Regions from separate parts of the Staphylococcus sp. FSL K6-0223 genome, predicted to be linked through region 3. Evidence: riboswitches for the same ligand, from Rfam matches in the RefSeq annotation. Region 3 holds a riboswitch; each other region holds the start of a gene.
What was found. A riboswitch is a leader RNA that binds a small molecule or an ion and turns the genes downstream of it on or off. The one in region 3 is predicted to bind FMN.
Positions count from the first base shown of each region.

Region 1: another riboswitch for FMN. It lies ahead of ribD (bifunctional diaminohydroxyphosphoribosylaminopyrimidine deaminase/5-amino-6-(5-phosphoribosylamino)uracil reductase RibD); the one in region 3 lies ahead of ribD (bifunctional diaminohydroxyphosphoribosylaminopyrimidine deaminase/5-amino-6-(5-phosphoribosylamino)uracil reductase RibD).
Region 2: another riboswitch for FMN. It lies ahead of MHI13_RS12505 (ECF transporter S component); the one in region 3 lies ahead of ribD (bifunctional diaminohydroxyphosphoribosylaminopyrimidine deaminase/5-amino-6-(5-phosphoribosylamino)uracil reductase RibD).

Region 1 covers NZ_JBBOYX010000002.1:14,144-20,045, reverse strand. The annotation lists gene MHI13_RS11220 (bifunctional 3,4-dihydroxy-2-butanone-4-phosphate synthase/GTP cyclohydrolase II) at 1-1,029, opposite strand, end outside; gene ribE (riboflavin synthase) at 1,041-1,673, opposite strand; gene ribD (bifunctional diaminohydroxyphosphoribosylaminopyrimidine deaminase/5-amino-6-(5-phosphoribosylamino)uracil reductase RibD) at 1,680-2,729, opposite strand; FMN riboswitch at 2,862-2,998, opposite strand; gene MHI13_RS11205 (FAD/NAD(P)-binding protein) at 3,138-4,628, opposite strand; gene MHI13_RS11200 (N-acetylglucosaminidase) at 4,943-5,794, opposite strand.
Region 2 covers NZ_JBBOYX010000002.1:292,297-298,198, reverse strand. The annotation lists gene MHI13_RS12515 (helix-turn-helix domain-containing protein) at 1-202, opposite strand, end outside; gene MHI13_RS12510 (ferredoxin) at 311-559, shown strand; gene MHI13_RS12505 (ECF transporter S component) at 708-1,247, opposite strand; FMN riboswitch at 1,310-1,459, opposite strand; gene MHI13_RS12500 (ATP-binding protein) at 1,775-3,541, opposite strand; gene MHI13_RS12495 (response regulator transcription factor) at 3,525-4,250, opposite strand; gene MHI13_RS12490 (pseudouridine synthase) at 4,386-5,123, opposite strand; gene scpB (SMC-Scp complex subunit ScpB) at 5,116-5,658, opposite strand; gene MHI13_RS12480 (segregation and condensation protein A) at 5,651-5,902, opposite strand, start outside.
Region 3 covers NZ_JBBOYX010000001.1:975,209-981,110, forward strand. The annotation lists gene MHI13_RS04970 (N-acetylglucosaminidase) at 1-74, shown strand, start outside; gene MHI13_RS04975 (FAD/NAD(P)-binding protein) at 370-1,857, shown strand; FMN riboswitch at 2,008-2,143, shown strand; gene ribD (bifunctional diaminohydroxyphosphoribosylaminopyrimidine deaminase/5-amino-6-(5-phosphoribosylamino)uracil reductase RibD) at 2,265-3,308, shown strand; gene ribE (riboflavin synthase) at 3,315-3,947, shown strand; gene MHI13_RS04990 (bifunctional 3,4-dihydroxy-2-butanone-4-phosphate synthase/GTP cyclohydrolase II) at 3,959-5,143, shown strand; gene ribH (6,7-dimethyl-8-ribityllumazine synthase) at 5,156-5,614, shown strand; gene MHI13_RS05000 (proline dehydrogenase family protein) at 5,666-5,902, opposite strand, start outside.

The DNA.
Region 1 (5,902 bases), on a different contig from region 3:
TTTTTCAACGTTAAAATATTTTAAAATTTGAGCAGCTATATTATAATCTCTTAAATCTTCATCAAATCCTAAAGCGAGGTTTGCAGTTACGGTATCATAACCTTTTTCAATCAATTCATAAGCTCGTAATTTATTCATCAATCCTATACCTCGTCCTTCTTGTGGTAGATATATAATCATACCACCATGTTCATCGATGTATTTCATTGATGCTTCAAGTTGAGCACCACAATCACATCTTTGACTGTGGAATATATCACCAGTTAGACATGAAGAGTGTATACGAACATTTTCATTTGAACGAATTGATCCTTTAGCAATCACTACAATTTCTTCATCACTTAAGTCAGTTGTAAAACCGTACATATCAAATTTTCCATAATCTGTCGGCATATTAACTTTAGCATTTAACTTCACATGTGACTCAGATTGCTTACGATATTCAATTAAACTTTCAATCGTAATCATTTTTAAGTTATGGCGTTCCTTGAAACTCTGTAAGTCTTCACCTCTAGCCATTGTTCCATCATCATTCATAATTTCACATATCACACCTGCTGGTTTAGCTCCAGTTAATTTTGCTAAGTCTACAGCCGCTTCTGTGTGACCATTACGTTCTAGTACACCATTATCTTTAGCAATTAATGGGAATAAATGACCTGGGCGATTGAAGTCTTCGGCATTAGCATGATGATCTATAAGTGCTCTTGCTGTCATTGTTCTCTCATAGGCACTAATACCTGTAGTCGTATTTTTATGATCTACACTCACGGTGAAATGTGTACCATAAGCATCAGTATTATGCGGTTCCATAGCATTTAGCTCTAACCTTTTAGCAATTGAAGTATCTAAAGGTGCACATATGAGACCACGTCCTTCTTTTGCCATAAAATTAATCGTATCGTCAGCCATCCATTCAGTAATTGCGATAAGGTCACCTTCATTTTCTCTGTCTTCATCGTCTACTACAATGATACTTTCACCTTTTCGCAAAGCTTCAATAGCTAACTCAACTGTATCAAATTGCATATAAATTCCTCCTAAAAACCAAATGCACGTAATTTATCTTCTGTTAGTTCAGATTTTTGATGATTCATGATATTTTCCACATATTTAAAAAGTACATCTGTTTCTAAGTGAACTGCATCGCCCACTTTTTTATCTGATAAAATTGTAGACTTACGCGTCTCTGGAATAAGATGAATATCAAATGTGGTCTCATGAAGATCAAAGACTGTTAAACTTACACCATCAACAGTGATAGAACCTTGTTGTACCATTTGATTTAAAACATTTTTTGAAGTTTTGATTGAAATTATTTTTGAGTTAGCTGATTCATTAATTTTAGAAATCGTTCCAAGTTCATCAACATGTCCAAGAACAAAATGTCCACCGAATCTGCCATTACCACTCATCGCTCTCTCAAGATTTACTTCAGCCTGACGTTGTAAATCGGCTAGGTAGGTCTTATTTTCAGTACCTTTAATCACTTGGACTGAGAAAGCTGTATCATTAAAATCAATCACCGTTAAACATGCGCCGTTCACACTTATAGAATCACCGATATGCATATCTTCAAGAATGCGATTCGCTTTAATTTCTAAAGTTCTCACTGATTTCTCAGAACGCACGTGTTGAACGATACCAATTTCTTCAACGATACCTGTAAACATAGGCATTCACTTCTTTCGTAGTTTCAATTTTATATTTTGATTAATTAACTTGGAATAAACAATTTCAAATTGAGTTGCTTCAGGTAAATCAATGACTTGATCAGTTTTGTAAAATTGATGTTTACCTGAACCACCTATTAATTTCGGGGCTAAATAAAGAATGAGTTCATCTAAATGATGAGATTGGAGAAATTGTGAAGTAACATTTGGACCTGCCTCGACTAGCAGTTTTCCAATACCTCTTTGATATAAATCTTTTAATATAGCTGTACTATCGCATTTTTCTAAACAAATAATTTCTATATGTTTATCATTACTTTGATTTTTTAAATTTTCATTTTCAGTATAAATCCAAATAGGTGAAGCAGTATCTGCAAATAGCTGTTGCTCAAAATCAATTTGTCCTGACTTTGATAGAATAACTCTAATTGGATGCTTACCATCCTGAACTCTAGTCGTATACAATGGATCATCAGCGTCTATCGTTTTTCTACCTGTTAATACAGCATCATGCTCGTGACGCAACTTATAAACATCTTCTTTAACTTCTTTGTTAGTTATCCATTTACTCTTATCAGAATCAGTAGCTTGTTTGCCATCTAAACTTGATGAAACTTTAACAGTTAACTCTGGGATGCTATTTCTTTTAGCAGTAAAGAAGTCTTTATAAAGTTCAGCGGCATTCTCATTAAATTGAAATTCAACTTCAATACCAGCTTCTTTAAGTATTTCATCACCCTTAGAAGCTAAGGTAGTGTCTTTTACCGCATAGATAACCTTACGAATACCAAATTCAATAATTTTATTTACGCAAGGTGGTGTAGAACCATGATGAGTACAAGGTTCTAAAGAAACGTATATAGTTGCATCTTTAGCATCTTCTCCCGCCATATCTAATGCTTGTACTTCTGCGTGTTTATCACCCTTTTTCAAATGGGCGCCTAGACCGACAATCCTACCATCTTTAACCACTACAGAACCAACCGGTGGATTTATACCAGTTTGACCATCAACCATTTTAGCAAGTTGAATGGCATAATTCATAAATCGACTCAATTTATCACCTCAACAAAATAAAAAAACCTTACACCAATTTAATTAGGCATAAGGAGATTGATAATATATCTTTAAATAAGCATATTTGTTTACTATAAGACATAGTCCTACAAATTTGCTTGTCGAGTAATTATATTCTTTCTCCCATCCAGACTTTCACTGTCGGCTCTAGATTCTCACTAGATCAGCCACCAATATTATTAAATATTAGCAGGTCGCAGGCTTAATTTACTGCCGGTTGGGAATTGCACCCTGCCCCGAAAGAATTATATGAAATTGTTATTGGTTAATTGAGTGATGTAGTTAATAACTACAAATAAAATCTTACTATAATTGATTTCAAAACTCAATTTAATAGCATCAATCAAATTTTATTTATTAGTGGAATTTTATCCGTTAGTCGATAATTTACCTATTTTTCTCCATTTCTTTTTGCGTCAAATATAAGTGAGATACTGTATTCACTACTTGATCAACAATCATCTTCACACCATTACGTAATTTGTTAACACCATTTGTCATTTGACCAATGGCAATGACGTTCGTCAACGTACCATATCTTGGACTAATGACTTGATTGGTTTCAGGAATAATTTGAATGCCACCCATAGGATGTCTTTGTACAATTTGACGATTTTCAAGATTTAACATCAATTGATCATCTTCATCTAATTGTCCGAGGTGTGTTTTGGATCCTGTTGCATTAATCACTACATCAAATAATTCAGTTTCTTGATCTTCATTATTAAATTTTAAATAAAATTGATTATTGTCATGTTGAATATCTTCTAAATCTTTCTTTATTTCAAGATATCCTTCTTCAATTAACTGTATAAGTAACTTTGCAGTTCTAGGAGGCATAGGGTTTGAATTTAATTGGATCATTTTTGAGTATTTTTGATTAAATAATTCTTGATCTCTTAAACTTAAACTATTCCAAATCCAATCTAAATTCTCTTTCAAATGCTCAATGATACTTTGAAATACTCCCATTTCTGTTTCATTATTTAAATCAAATTGTAAATCTTTAATATGGTGACCAGTTCTTCTATTCACTAATTTTTGAAAATCAATTTCATAATCCTCACACTCTTTTAAAAACAAAGCAACTGCCTTATCTAGAGGTACATTACCGTAATTATTTTCCTTAATTCCATTAAAATGATCTTTAGTTAAATGAGTAAATTGTATATCTATCATCTTACCTCTTACACTAGGTAAAGAGGCTGAACGACTTGTCATTGTTATCGGCAAATTAGGATGATGTGCAGCAACATATCTCACTGCATCTAAACTCGCTAACCCAGTACCTATAATAGCAATCCTATCTGAATCATCTACATGATCTAATGTATTATATGTTGGATATGGTGTTTTGATGTATCCTTTTTTACCTTTCAAATGATAAGGATCGTGATAACTAAACGTACCAAACGTTAAAAATAAATAATCATATTCTCGCCATTCTTTATCATCTTCACATGTACATACATAATACTTTAACTTCGTATCATCTACATTTGAGTTAGTAAAGATTTCCTGAACTTTATCATTAATAATTGTTAGATTCTCGTATTGTTGGTCGTATCGAGAAAGATGTGACTTCATATAATGACCAAAAACAAACCTTGGTAAGTACTGTGGATTCGGAAAATCAAATTCGGTTTGTTGTTGATACCATTTCCAAAATTCTTCCTCATCATCTAAATTTAAACTCATTTTTTTTGAGGGCATATTTATTAATAATTCACTACTGTCATTCTGAAATGGTACACCTTGCCCCATATTTTTTGCATCATCGTACACATCCACTTTAAGTTTGGAAAAATCTTCATGTTTAACAAGTTGTCGTAAAACACTGACACCAGCTGTTCCCATACCGATTATTGCCACACGCATATTCATCATCCTTCTATTTATGTATTCAGTTATTATACCAATTAATGTGAAAGCTTAAAAAATATATACCTTATAAACATATCCTTTACTAATTGCTTTTAATCTTATATAGATATGCTAAAATCATTTTGTCGAGGTGAAATAATGAAACTACTAACAAAAATTTTAATTGTATTTATCATTCTGTTCACATGGTTATCCAGTAAAAATAAAGCAAAATAACTTAAATTAAACCGTTTATAAACTTTTGCACTACTCACAAAAAAAGCATCGCTATCGAGAAATTTCTCAAAATAGCGATGCTTTTTTAAATTCTATTTTTGATGTTCTTTATCATCTTTGTATACATATAATTTAAAGTATTTACCTTCAGTCTTCATGTTCTTGTAGAAATCTGCAATAATGCTTGCATTACTTTCAGCCCATTTAATATCTGTTGCATATTGATGTTCACCAGGATTCTTAGGGTTCCATCTCATACTATACAGCGTGTCCTGATCTTCATGAGACAAGAAATGTTTGTGAATGAAATCAGCACCACCATATATAGCTTTCTGTGGAGTATCCCAACCATGTTTCTTAGCGTATTCTGCACCTGTTTTAACAGGATCACTGTCTAAGGCACCTACACCATAAAAGTTATAATATTTTTTGCCGTCGATTTCTACACCTTTAGACAATTCACTTTTAGCTGAACCTGTCTCTAAAAGCGCATGAGAGATGAGATAAACTTCATTAACATGTTTAGCTTTAGCTGCATTTAAAAAGTCATCAGTATGTTCTAATAATACTGGTCTATCAAATAAAATACGTTTAATTCTGTTTTTATCTATACCTTGATATTTTGATAAATCTAAAAATTGATATTTTTGTTTATCATTATCAATGAATTCACTACTATCCATAGCAGTTTTAATTTCAGCATCTGATGCATCACGCCATGAATCATTATTTTTATTAGATACCTGTTGACTCGTATAGTTATGTATTTGTTTCTTTGCTGCTTTATCTAGAGTTTTATCTATTTTAATTACTTTCTTTTCTGACTTTACATGTTTAAAGAATATTTGATCAGAAATCATTGAAAAGAAAATAACAGCAGCAACAACAAATACTATTAGCAATCCTATAATAGCTAATATAGAGCCCTTTTTGTGCTTAATCATAGTCACACCTCTTAGGTCATTGTTGTTAAACTATTCAGTTTCATTACGATAATAAAGTTTAACATTATTAATTCAGATTCACAATTTTATATTGGTAATGTTACAAAT
Region 2 (5,902 bases), on a different contig from region 3:
TAAAATCATCCTTTTGTAGTATAAATCGCTCAAAAGTAGGATATTTTAAATTGGGTAAACTATGATATAATGACAAAAGTTGTTGGCTCGAAGCGTCAAAAAAAGTTTGATGAGACTTCTTGCCTATTAAAATATTATAAATACTTTTATTTGTTTTGTAGTTAAATGCATGATCAATAGCATAAGATAATATATCGTACAAATTAAACCCTCACTCTATAAAACGAATATATTGAAATGAAAAATGTCGATGTCTACAATTGTATTAGTAATACTAGTGTAGCATTTTTATCAAAGGAGGCGAATGAAAATGGCTAAATATACAATCGTTGATATGGATACTTGTATAGCATGCGGTGCATGTGGTGCAGCAGCTCCAGATATTTATGATTACGACGACGAAGGTATTGCTTTCGTAATCCTTGATGATAACCAAGGTACTGCAGAAGTGCCTGAAGAGTTATACGAAGATATGGAAGATGCACTAGAAGGTTGTCCTACTGATTCAATTAAAATTGAAGACGAACCATTTGATGGTGACGCGCTTAAATTTGAATAATAAATTGACTCGAATTCTTAATTATAATTGTTAGGAATTCGAGTTTTTATTTTTGATTACTACTTGCCTCATTTTTATTTAAGAATGATATCAAAAACGCTCTTGATACTAAGATATTTTGAGATAACTTAGAATCAAGAGCATTTATTTATTTTAAAATATTTTTTAGTCTTTTATATAGTAAAACAAAGATAATTGAAATGATGATACCTTTGATAATGTTAAACGGTATTACACCGGAAACAATTACAATTTTAAGATTCTTAACGACATCTCCTAAATTAAATATCATTCCATATAATGGAAGTAATACAAAGTAATTTAAGATACTAAGTACAATAGTCATTACAATCGTACCAACTATTAGACCATAAATTAAAGTGCGTGTTGAGCGTTTGTTTTTATATACATAATAAGCTGATAATAAGAAACTTGTCCCGGCTAAAAAGTTTGCTACAGGCCCAACAGGGTCTCCCATGTTAAATAAAAAGTTTAAGATATTTTTAATGAATGCGACAATAATACCTGCAATGGGACCTAATAAAAAAGTAGCAAGTAACGTTGGCACATCACTTAAATCTAACGTTAAGTATGGTGGTAAGAATGGTAGCGGAAACTTTATAAATGTTAATACAAACGCAACCGCACTTAACATACTTATAGTTATAAGACGTTTATTTTGTTGCATATTTAATTTTCTCCTTCCATTCATCTTGCTTAGAAAAGGAGGAAATTTGCACAACAAAAAACCTCCATCTTCTCCCATCCAGACTATACTGTCGGCTTCAGAATCTCACTGAATCAAGAAATAATATGACAACTACGTGTGTTATCGAATTATTTCGTCGCAGGCTTAAATTTACTGCCGGTTGGGAATTGCACCCTACCCCGAAGATGAATATTGATAATGTTTTTATTTAATTTTTATATTACACGATAAAGGTGATAAACTCAATGACTCTGCTTTCTTATCAAAAAATAAAATCGTTAGTATAAAGTACTTAGTTATTTATTATCAAAAAGATATTCGATCAATATAAAAGTGCTTCCTTTCATCAAATCATTCAATTGACCTAATTTTCTATAAACCAAAAATGAAACTTTAACGTTGATGTGAAGTTAGAACATATTAGAAACACAAAAATGCACCCCAAAAGTTAGAGTATATCTCCGACTTAATGAGATGCACATCGAATTCGTATTTTAAAATTTTGTTTACTCTGCTTCATTATTTTTAGGTTGAGGGAGCTTAATTATAAATGTGGTACCTTTACCGAGCTCACTTTTTACATCAATTTGTCCACCATGCTCTTCAATAATCATCTTACAAATAAAGAGACCTAAACCAGTTCCCTGCTTACCACGTTTACGTGAGGCATCAACTTTATAGAAGCGGTCAAACACTTGTTGTAAATGTTCTGGAGCAATACCTGTACCTGTATCGCTAATATATAAAATATTATATTGCTCATCTTTACTTGCAGTTACTGCAATTGTGTCACCTGGTTGTGTATATCTTGATGCATTATCAATGAGATTAGTTAAAACTTGATCCATTCGATCCATGTCATAATCCCATAGAAGATGATCATTGCCAGAGTTAAATTCCATCGTTAATCCTAAATCGTCTGCTTGCATACGGTATTTAGCTTTCATTTTATCTAAAAGATTTTTTATTGGTTGTACTTCTTTCTCAACAGATAGACCTTCAGCATCCATTCGTGCAACATTTAATAATTCATTAACTAGACGATTTAATCGCTTAGATTCATCTAATACAACACCAAGCGAATCACGAATTTCATCTGGTTCAGTGACTATACCATCAACAATTGATTCTGTATAACCTTGTAATAAGGAAATGGGTGTGCGTAATTCATGTGATACATTAGCGATAAAGTCTTTTTTCATTTGATCTAAATTATGTTCATTTGTCATATCACGAATAATCACTACAATACCACTTCTGCCATTCGGCTGAATACGATTGATATAACTTGTGATAAAGACGTAATAACGCGTACTAATTTCTATTTCGAGAAATTCAGTTCCTTTGGATTCAAACGTTTTTTCGATTTGTTGTTCGATTGATTCTTTTGAAAAATCATCAATAAAATGGATGATATCATCAGCCATTTTATTAGAAAAGATAACGACTCTTTGATCGTTTATACCTAATACACCTTCGACCATGGAGTTTAATAAACTGTCACGAATACTTTTAGATGATGATAAAGCGTCAATATGTTCTTGAATCTCGTAATTCATATTATTGAAAGCTCTTGATAAGTCGCCAATTTCATCTTTAGTAGAGACGGAAGATATTTGACTATAATCACCTTCAGAAACTTTTTGTGCTTGTGTCTTTAATTGTCTCAAGGGTTTCGTAATTCTGTTAGATAAGAAGAATGCAAATACTGTACTAGCTGCTATAAATATAATTGCAGTAATCAAAATGATAATAGTTATAGCATTATTTGTATCTTCAATAGATTTTAAGTCTTTATAAATAAACACGCCACTATGCTTACTACTAGCATCTTCTTGTGGTTTCATTGGATAACCTAATAGTATATATGATTGTGTATTACCGTTATTTTTAATTGTGACGTTTTGAGTTTCAAATTCGCCGTTATTGAAGACTCTTTTAAATTTAGGGCTCTTTTTAATTTCATTGAGCATTTGAGTTTTCGTATTATTATATGATGCGTGTGGTTTATCATTAAAATTATTCATAATGATTAAACCACCAGGGCCATCTACAAGTTTTTGACTGTTTTGAATAGCAAGTGATTTATTGTGAGATTTCTCAACGAGTGAACTAATTCTTTTGGCATCTTCTTTAATAGAATTTTCAGTTTCTTGCGTAAAATAATATTGAATAAAGGTAATTAAGGATACACTTAATAAAATTAAAACTGTCGCTACTATTAAAATAATAGTTAACCACAGTTTTATAACTACGCTATTTAGTCGGTTCATCACTGGCTTTGACCTCGAACTTATAGCCTACACCCCAAACAGTTTGAATCATTTGAGCTGCATCGTTAGATACACGATTTAATTTCTCTCTTAAACGTTTTACATGTGTATCTACTGTTCGCAAGTCGCCATAAAATTCATAATGCCATACTTCTTTAAGTAATTGTTCACGATCGAACACCTTATTAGGTGTCTTAGCTAGATATATGAGTAATTCATATTCTTTAGGTGTTAAATTAACTTGCTCGTTATCTGCAAGTACTCTATGTGCATCATTATCAATCACTAAATGATTGAATTCAATAATATCACGTGCATGTGGTTCGCTTTGTTCTGAGTTTGCAGATTGAGTACGTCTTAATAAAGCTTTAACTCTTAATACAACTTCTCTAGGTGAAAAAGGCTTAACAATATAGTCATCGGCACCGGATTCAAATCCTTCAACTCGGTTAGTTTCTTCTCCTTTTGCCGTAAGCATAATAATAGGTGTATCTTTGTGTTCTCTTAGTTTAGATGCGACTTCTATACCATCCATTTCTGGTAGCATTAAATCTAAAAGAATGCACGCATAGTTATTATCCATCGCAAGCTGATAAGCTTCCTTACCATCACTAGCTTCATGGATTTCAAAAGATTCTCTTTCTAAGTATAATTTAAGCAATCTTCTGATTCTGTCTTCATCATCAACGATTAAAATTTCGTTAGCCATATTACTTTTTACCTCCTACACATGCTGTTCAAATTCATTTGTTATTATAGCACAGGTTGAACATATTAAGTGACTGATAGTTAAAACTATGTGAAAAAAATCTCAATCTTATTGGTAAAAACATATTTTTTGTGTTTATTTACCATTTTCTGCTAAATGTCTTAACGTTTTCACCTCATGAGGGGTCAACACACGACCTTCTCCGGCATTTAAACCTTTCAAGTCTAAAGGACCAAATTGAATACGTGTTAATTTATTCACTTCATGACCAAAATATTCAAACATACGGCGCACTTGACGATTTCTACCTTCACTAATAGTAATTTCGACTAATGTAGTGTTTTTCTCTTTATCTTGTCTTTTTATTTTTACTTGAGCCGGTTGAGTGAAACCATCTTCTAATTCAATGCCTTGTTCTAATTCTTTAACTTGTTCTCTCATTAAATAGCCTTTTAATTTAGCAACATATTTCTTTTTAATGTGATAACGTGGATGAGTCATTAAGTTAGTGAATTCTCCGTCGTTTGTTAACAATAAAACACCTGATGTATCATAATCTAAACGTCCAACTGGATATATACGAGTTTCAATATCTTCAAAATAATCTGTCACAACTTTACGACCACGATCATCAGATACACTCGTAATAACTTGAGTAGGTTTATAAAATAAGATATACATTTTATCTTCTTGTTCTATTTTAATGCCCTCTACTTCAACTGTGTCTGAGTGAGACACTTTTGTTCCTAATTCAGTCACAACTTGTCCATTAACTTTGACTTTTCCTTCGGTTATGAGTGTTTCAGCTTTGCGTCGTGATGTATAACCACTATTCGCAATTCTTTTTTGTAGTCTCTCTAATTCTTTACTCATTTGAATCTCCTTTTTGATTAACTAAATTACTAAAGAATTCATCCATTTCAGCATCATCCTCTTCAGTCGTTGGTAATGACTCAAGACTTTCTATACCAAATACATTTAAAAATAAATCAGTGGTTATTAAATGATGACTTCTAGAATGATCGACATCTTTAGCTTCTACTAAACCTCTAGCTATAAGTGTTTTAACAGCGCCATCGGAATTAATCCCTCTTATCATTTCTATATCGCTACGAGTGAGTGGTTGATTATAAGCGATAATAGAAAGTGTCTCCATAGCTGCCTGAGATAACTTCATTTTAGATTTTTGTTCGATGAGCTGTTCAATATAAGACGATGCGTCTTTTTTCGTTGTTAAAACATATGTTGTACCAAATTTTTGGATAACCAAACCAGGAGATTGATAGGTATCGATTAACTGGTCGAGTTCATTTACATTCAACTCCAAAATTTCCAATAATTGCTTCTGCTCTAATCCTTCATCACCAGAAGTATATAATAAAGCCTCTAATATTCCTTGGTTATCCAATGTTGTAATTCACTCCTCTAATGATATCGATGTCCTCAAATTGATTGTTTTGATTAATATTGACGATACCAGATTTAGACATTTCTAATATAGCTAGAAAATGTGTTACTACTTGTTCTACTGGTTCGTGGAAAGTAAATAAACTAAAGAAATTAAATGATTCGTGCTCTTTTAGACGATTTGTAACTTGTTCGGTTGCTTGTTGAATTGTAAATGTCTCTTTTTTAATTTCTACAGATTTAGG
Region 3 (5,902 bases):
TCTATAAAGAAATGAAAACAGAAGGTAAATACTTCAAGCTATATGTTTATAAAGATGATCAAAAACATCAATAATCAAAATAAAAACCAACATTATCTTTAATTAGATGATGTTGGTTTTTTTATTTATTCAGCTTTGTTTTTTCTTGAAGCCCAAGTAAATCCAATGATAAAAACAATTAATGTTTTTAATAAAAATTTCATTGTTTAGTCACCTCAATATCTAAATTTTAACATAGTTACACATGATTATTTATGTTTTGAAATGGATCATCGTGTTAATAGTGAAACATTTTGAAGTCGAGAATCGTATTGGTATAATATGATAATATTCAACATAATACAAATATATAAAAGGATGATGTTAAATATGCGAGTAGCAATTATAGGCATGGGTACAGCAGGTGTAAGTGTACTTAGACAACTCGTTAAACATAAAGACTTTAAGCAATTAAAAGTCGATGTCTACGATAATGAATTTAATATGGGACAGGGTGTTCCTTTTCAAAATGATAGTAGTCAATTATTAATTAACTTACCCACTAAAAAGATGAGTTTAAATTTAGATGATGATGAAGAGTTTTGGAAATGGTATCAAACACAATCTGATTTTACGTTTAAAAATCCAAAGTATTTACCAAGATTTGTTTTTGGCCATTATATGAAATCATACTTATCAAATTATGAGACATTATATGATAACCTTACAGTCATTAAACAACCAGTACAAGAAGTCTTCATTAATTCAAATATAGATGAAACCACATTGAAATATTATGTCTGTACGTCTAAAGATATGAAGCATTGTCAAGTATATGATTACATATTTTTAACTATAGGTACTTTATCATATCACGATCCTTATCATTTAAAAGGTATAAAAGGTTATATTCAAACTCCTTACCCTACATATAATACTTTAGATGATGTACAAGAATCTGATGATATTGCTATTATTGGAACAGGATTAGCTAGTTTAGATGTAGTGCGTTATGTAGCGTTTCATCATCCTAAACTACCTATCACAATGACGAGTCGTTCTGCTCAATTGCCTAGCGTAAGAGGAAACATGAAAAAAATTGAGTTTCAATGTTTAACAAAATCTAAATTTAATGATATTAAAGATAAGTACTTTGGAAATGTGCCATTAGAGAAAGCATTCGATTTATTTAAAGAAGAGTGTGATTTAAATGGTATTGATTTACAGAAATTGGTTCACCGCCGAACAGGAGATACGATTAAAGATTTAAATTATGATTTAGAACATCCAGATGAGATAGGTATATTCCAAACATTAATAGAGAATGTCAAAGAAAATTTAAATTGGATTTGGAATAGTTTTAGTCGTCAAGATCAAATTGAATTCGATAAACGTTTCACTAAAATTATTCAACTTAACTCAAACCCTATGCCTCCAAGAACTGCAAAACTCATCAAGCAATTAATAAAAGATGGTTCATTAGTGATTAGAAAGGATTTAGAAAATGTGGTACATAAAAATGGACTATTTAATTTAAAATTTAAAAATGATGAACAATGGTATCCACATCATATTATTATTAATGCAACAGGTTCTAAAACACATTTAAAAGATTTAGATGAAGATGATCAATTTATCTTAAATCTTCAAAATCGACAAATTGTTCAAGCCCATCCTATGGGTGGAATACAAATTATCCCAGAAACAAATCAGGTGATTAGTCCAAGATATGGTACTTTAAATAATATGATTGCTATTGGACAAATCACTAATGGAGTAAATAAATTGCGGAATGGAGTAAAAATGATTGTTAATCAAGCGGTAAGTGCAGTGGATTATTTATATGAAATTCGAAAAGAATTTGATCATACAGTATAATGCTTTACACAATAATGAATAAATATCTCTTTAAGAGTTAAATTTAAAAATCAAATTGAAATTCTTTATTTGTAATTTTCCAAAAATAAATGTAAGATGATATATGTAGTACTAAACTACGATGACTCAAATTTAATCACAATTTCATACGTATTCTTTCGGGGCAGGGTGTAATTCCCAACCGGCAGTAATTAAGCCTGCGACCCACTTAATCTTAATTTATTAAGTGGCTGATCTAGTGAGACTCTAGAGCCGACAGTAAAAGTCTGGATGGGAGAAAGAATCAATCACATCATTACTGAATGATGTATAAGCATGCACAATATAAAAATTGTAGTACGCTTATTTAAGTATATACATGCCCTATGCCTGTGAAACAGGTATGGGGTTTTTTTAGAGGTGATAAATTGAGTGAATTTATGAAATATGCAATTCAATTAGCACAAATGGTGAAGGGACAAACTGGAGTTAATCCTCCTGTTGGCTCAGTTGTTGTGAAGGATGGGCGTATTGTGGGACTAGGTGCACATTTAAAGCAAGGAGAGAAACATGCGGAAGTTCAGGCTTTAGATATGGCACAAGATAAAGCAAAAGGCGGCACCATTTATATTTCTCTTGAACCCTGTACACATTATGGGTCAACACCACCTTGTGTGAATAAAATTATTGAACATGGGCTTAGTAAAGTGATTTATGCTGTAAAAGATACGACGTTATCTTCTGAGGGAGATATCATTCTTGAAAAGGCAGGTATTGAAGTTGAATATCAATATTCAGAAGAAGCTTTTGCTTTGTATGAAGATTTCTTCAAAGCAAAACAACATAAAATCCCTGAAATTACAGTAAAAGTCTCGACTTCGTTAGATGGGAAACAAGCGACTGATAGTGGACAAAGTCAATGGATTACGAATAAAGCTGTAAAACAAGATGTATATCGTTTAAGACATACTCATGATGCCGTATTAACTGGTAATGGAACGCTTGAAGCGGATAATCCACAATATACAACACGTATTCAAGATGGTAAACATCCAATAAGAATCATACTATCTAAGCGAGGTCAAATTGATTATTCAAAACAGATATTTCACGATCAATTAAGTGAAATTTGGATTTATACTGAAAATCATGAACTAAAAAGTCCAAGTCATCATATAAAAATAATATATTTAGAAACATGTAATTTAAAATCTATTTTATCTGATATATATCAAAGAGGTGTTGGCAGATTATTAGTAGAAGCTGGGCCTCATATAACTTCAGAATTTCTCCAATCTAATTATTTAGACCATCTTATTATTTATTATGCCCCGAAAATAATAGGCGGTATTGGAAAAAATCAATTTTATCAAACTGATAATGTCATTGATTTAGCTAATGCGCCACAATTTGAAGTGATTTCTACCGAGTCTATTCAACAAAATATTAAAATGACATTGCGAAAGAAGTGAAGATAAATGTTTACAGGTATCGTTGAAGAAATAGGTACTGTAAAGCGTATTCGCACTCAACAATCCGTAAGGACATTAGATATTTCATGTCAAAAAATTATAGAAGATATGCATATTGGTGATTCTATAAGCGTAAATGGTGCGTGTTTAACAGTCATTGATTTTAAACAAAATCAATTTTCTGTCCAAGTGATTAAAGGTACTGAAAATAAAACCTATTTAGCTAATATTAAAGAAAATGATGAAGTCAATCTTGAACGTGCAATGTCAGGTAGTGGACGTTTCGGAGGACATTTTGTATTAGGTCATGTAGATGCAAAAGGAACAATTATAAATATCAGAGAAACGCCTAATTCACGCATTGTATCTATTAAGGCATCGGACTCGGTCATCAAACAAATGGTTAAGCAAGGTTCTATTACTGTTGATGGCGTAAGTTTAACAATTTTTGACTTGCATCAACATAGTTTTGATATCCATCTTATTCCTGAAACAAGACGTTCAACGATTCTTTCTAATAAAAAAATGGGCGATGAAGTTCATCTTGAAACAGATGTATTATTTAAATATGTTGAAAGTATAGTTGGTAAAAATAAATCTGATTTATCAGTTGATAAATTAAAAGCATATGGTTTTTAGGAGGGGCTTAAATGAAATTCGATAGCATTGAAGAAGCGTTAGAAGCATTAAGAAATGGCGATAGTATTATTGTAGTAGATGATGAAGATCGTGAAAATGAAGGTGACTTAATTGCAGTCACTCAATGGATGAAAGATGATACCATTAATTATATGGCCAAAGAAGCGCGTGGATTAATTTGTGCTCCTATAAGTTCACAGATTGCTGAACGTCTAAATCTTAAAACTATGGTTGATGGTAATACAGATGAATACGGTACAAATTTCACTGTAAGTATCGATCATATCTCTACTACTACAGGAATTAGTGCATTTGATCGTACAGCAACAGCGAAAGCGTTAATTAATCCTGATTCTAAACCAGAAAGTTTCCATAAACCAGGACATTTATTTCCTTTAGTGTCTAAAGAAAAAGGTGTATTAGTTAGACCAGGACATACGGAGGCTGCTGTAGATTTAGCTAAATTAACTGGTGCTGCACCTGCTGGAGTTATATGTGAGATAATGAATGACGATGGTACGATGGCAAAAGGTAATGAATTACAACAATTTAAAGAGCGTCATCAATTAAAAATGATTACAATTGAAAGTTTAATTAATTATCGTCGCAAACAAGAAAGCGAAGGTATTGAACTTAAAGCAACTGTAAAAATGCCAACGGATATTGGTGATTTTAAAATGTATGGTTTTCAATCTCAATATACACATGAAGATATTGTTGTACTTGGCAAAGGAGAACCACGTACAACTGAAAATGTAAGACTACATTCTGCTTGTTTAACAGGTGATATTTTCCACAGTCAACGATGTGATTGTGGCGCTCAATTAGAAGCATCAATGAAATATATAAATGATCATGGTGGATTAATTATTTATTTACCACAAGAGGGTAGAGGCATTGGTTTAATGAATAAACTAAAAGCTTATGAATTAATTGAGCAAGGACATGATACGGTTACTGCAAACTTAGCATTAGGTTTTGATGAAGACTTAAGAGATTATCATATAGCTGCTCAAATTCTTAAATATTTTAATGTTCAACAAGTTAATTTATTAAGTAATAATCCTAAGAAATTTGAAGGCTTGAAAGATTATGGTATAAAAGTTGCAGATCGTACAGAAATTATTGTGCCAGAAACGGAACATAATCATCATTATATGGAAACAAAAAAATTGAAAATGGGACATCTTATTTAGGAGGAATTTAGAATGAATTTTGAAGGTAAATTAGTCGGTACAAATTTAAAAGTTGCAATAGTAGTGAGTAGATTTAATGATTTTATTACCAATCGTTTATTAGATGGAGCGAAAGATACATTAGTAAGACATGGTGTAGATGAAGATAACATTGATGTTGCGTATGTACCAGGTGCATTTGAAATTCCACTTGTTGCTAAAAAATTAGCGCAAAAAAATGATTATGATGCAGTGATTACTTTAGGCTGTGTCATTAGAGGTGCAACATCTCATTATGACTATGTTTGTAATGAAGTTGCTAAAGGCGTATCAAAAGCAAATGATGTTACGAATACACCAGTTATTTTCGGTGTTTTAACAACTGAAAGTATTGAACAAGCAGTTGAAAGAGCGGGTACGAAAGCAGGTAATAAAGGTGCAGAAGCGGCAGTAAGTGCAATTGAAATGGCAAACTTACTTAAACAGTTTTAATTAATGTAGAGCGTCTCGATAATTTTAAGGATTATCGAGACGCTCTGTATTTCAACGTTTTAGTAATTTCACAATACTAGATACTAATGTAAGTGTTCCTAAAGCTAGTCCACTAACTAAGCCAATTTTTTTTAGTGCTTCTGTTGAAATAAATTCTTGATAGGCAAGAGAAAGATTTTGAGGTCTCTCAGCCAGGCGACGCATGAAATAAGCAAACCAGTCATTGCCATATGGAACATAAACGGTAAAGTGATATCCTTGTCTAGCAATCTCTTCTGCTAATTCATT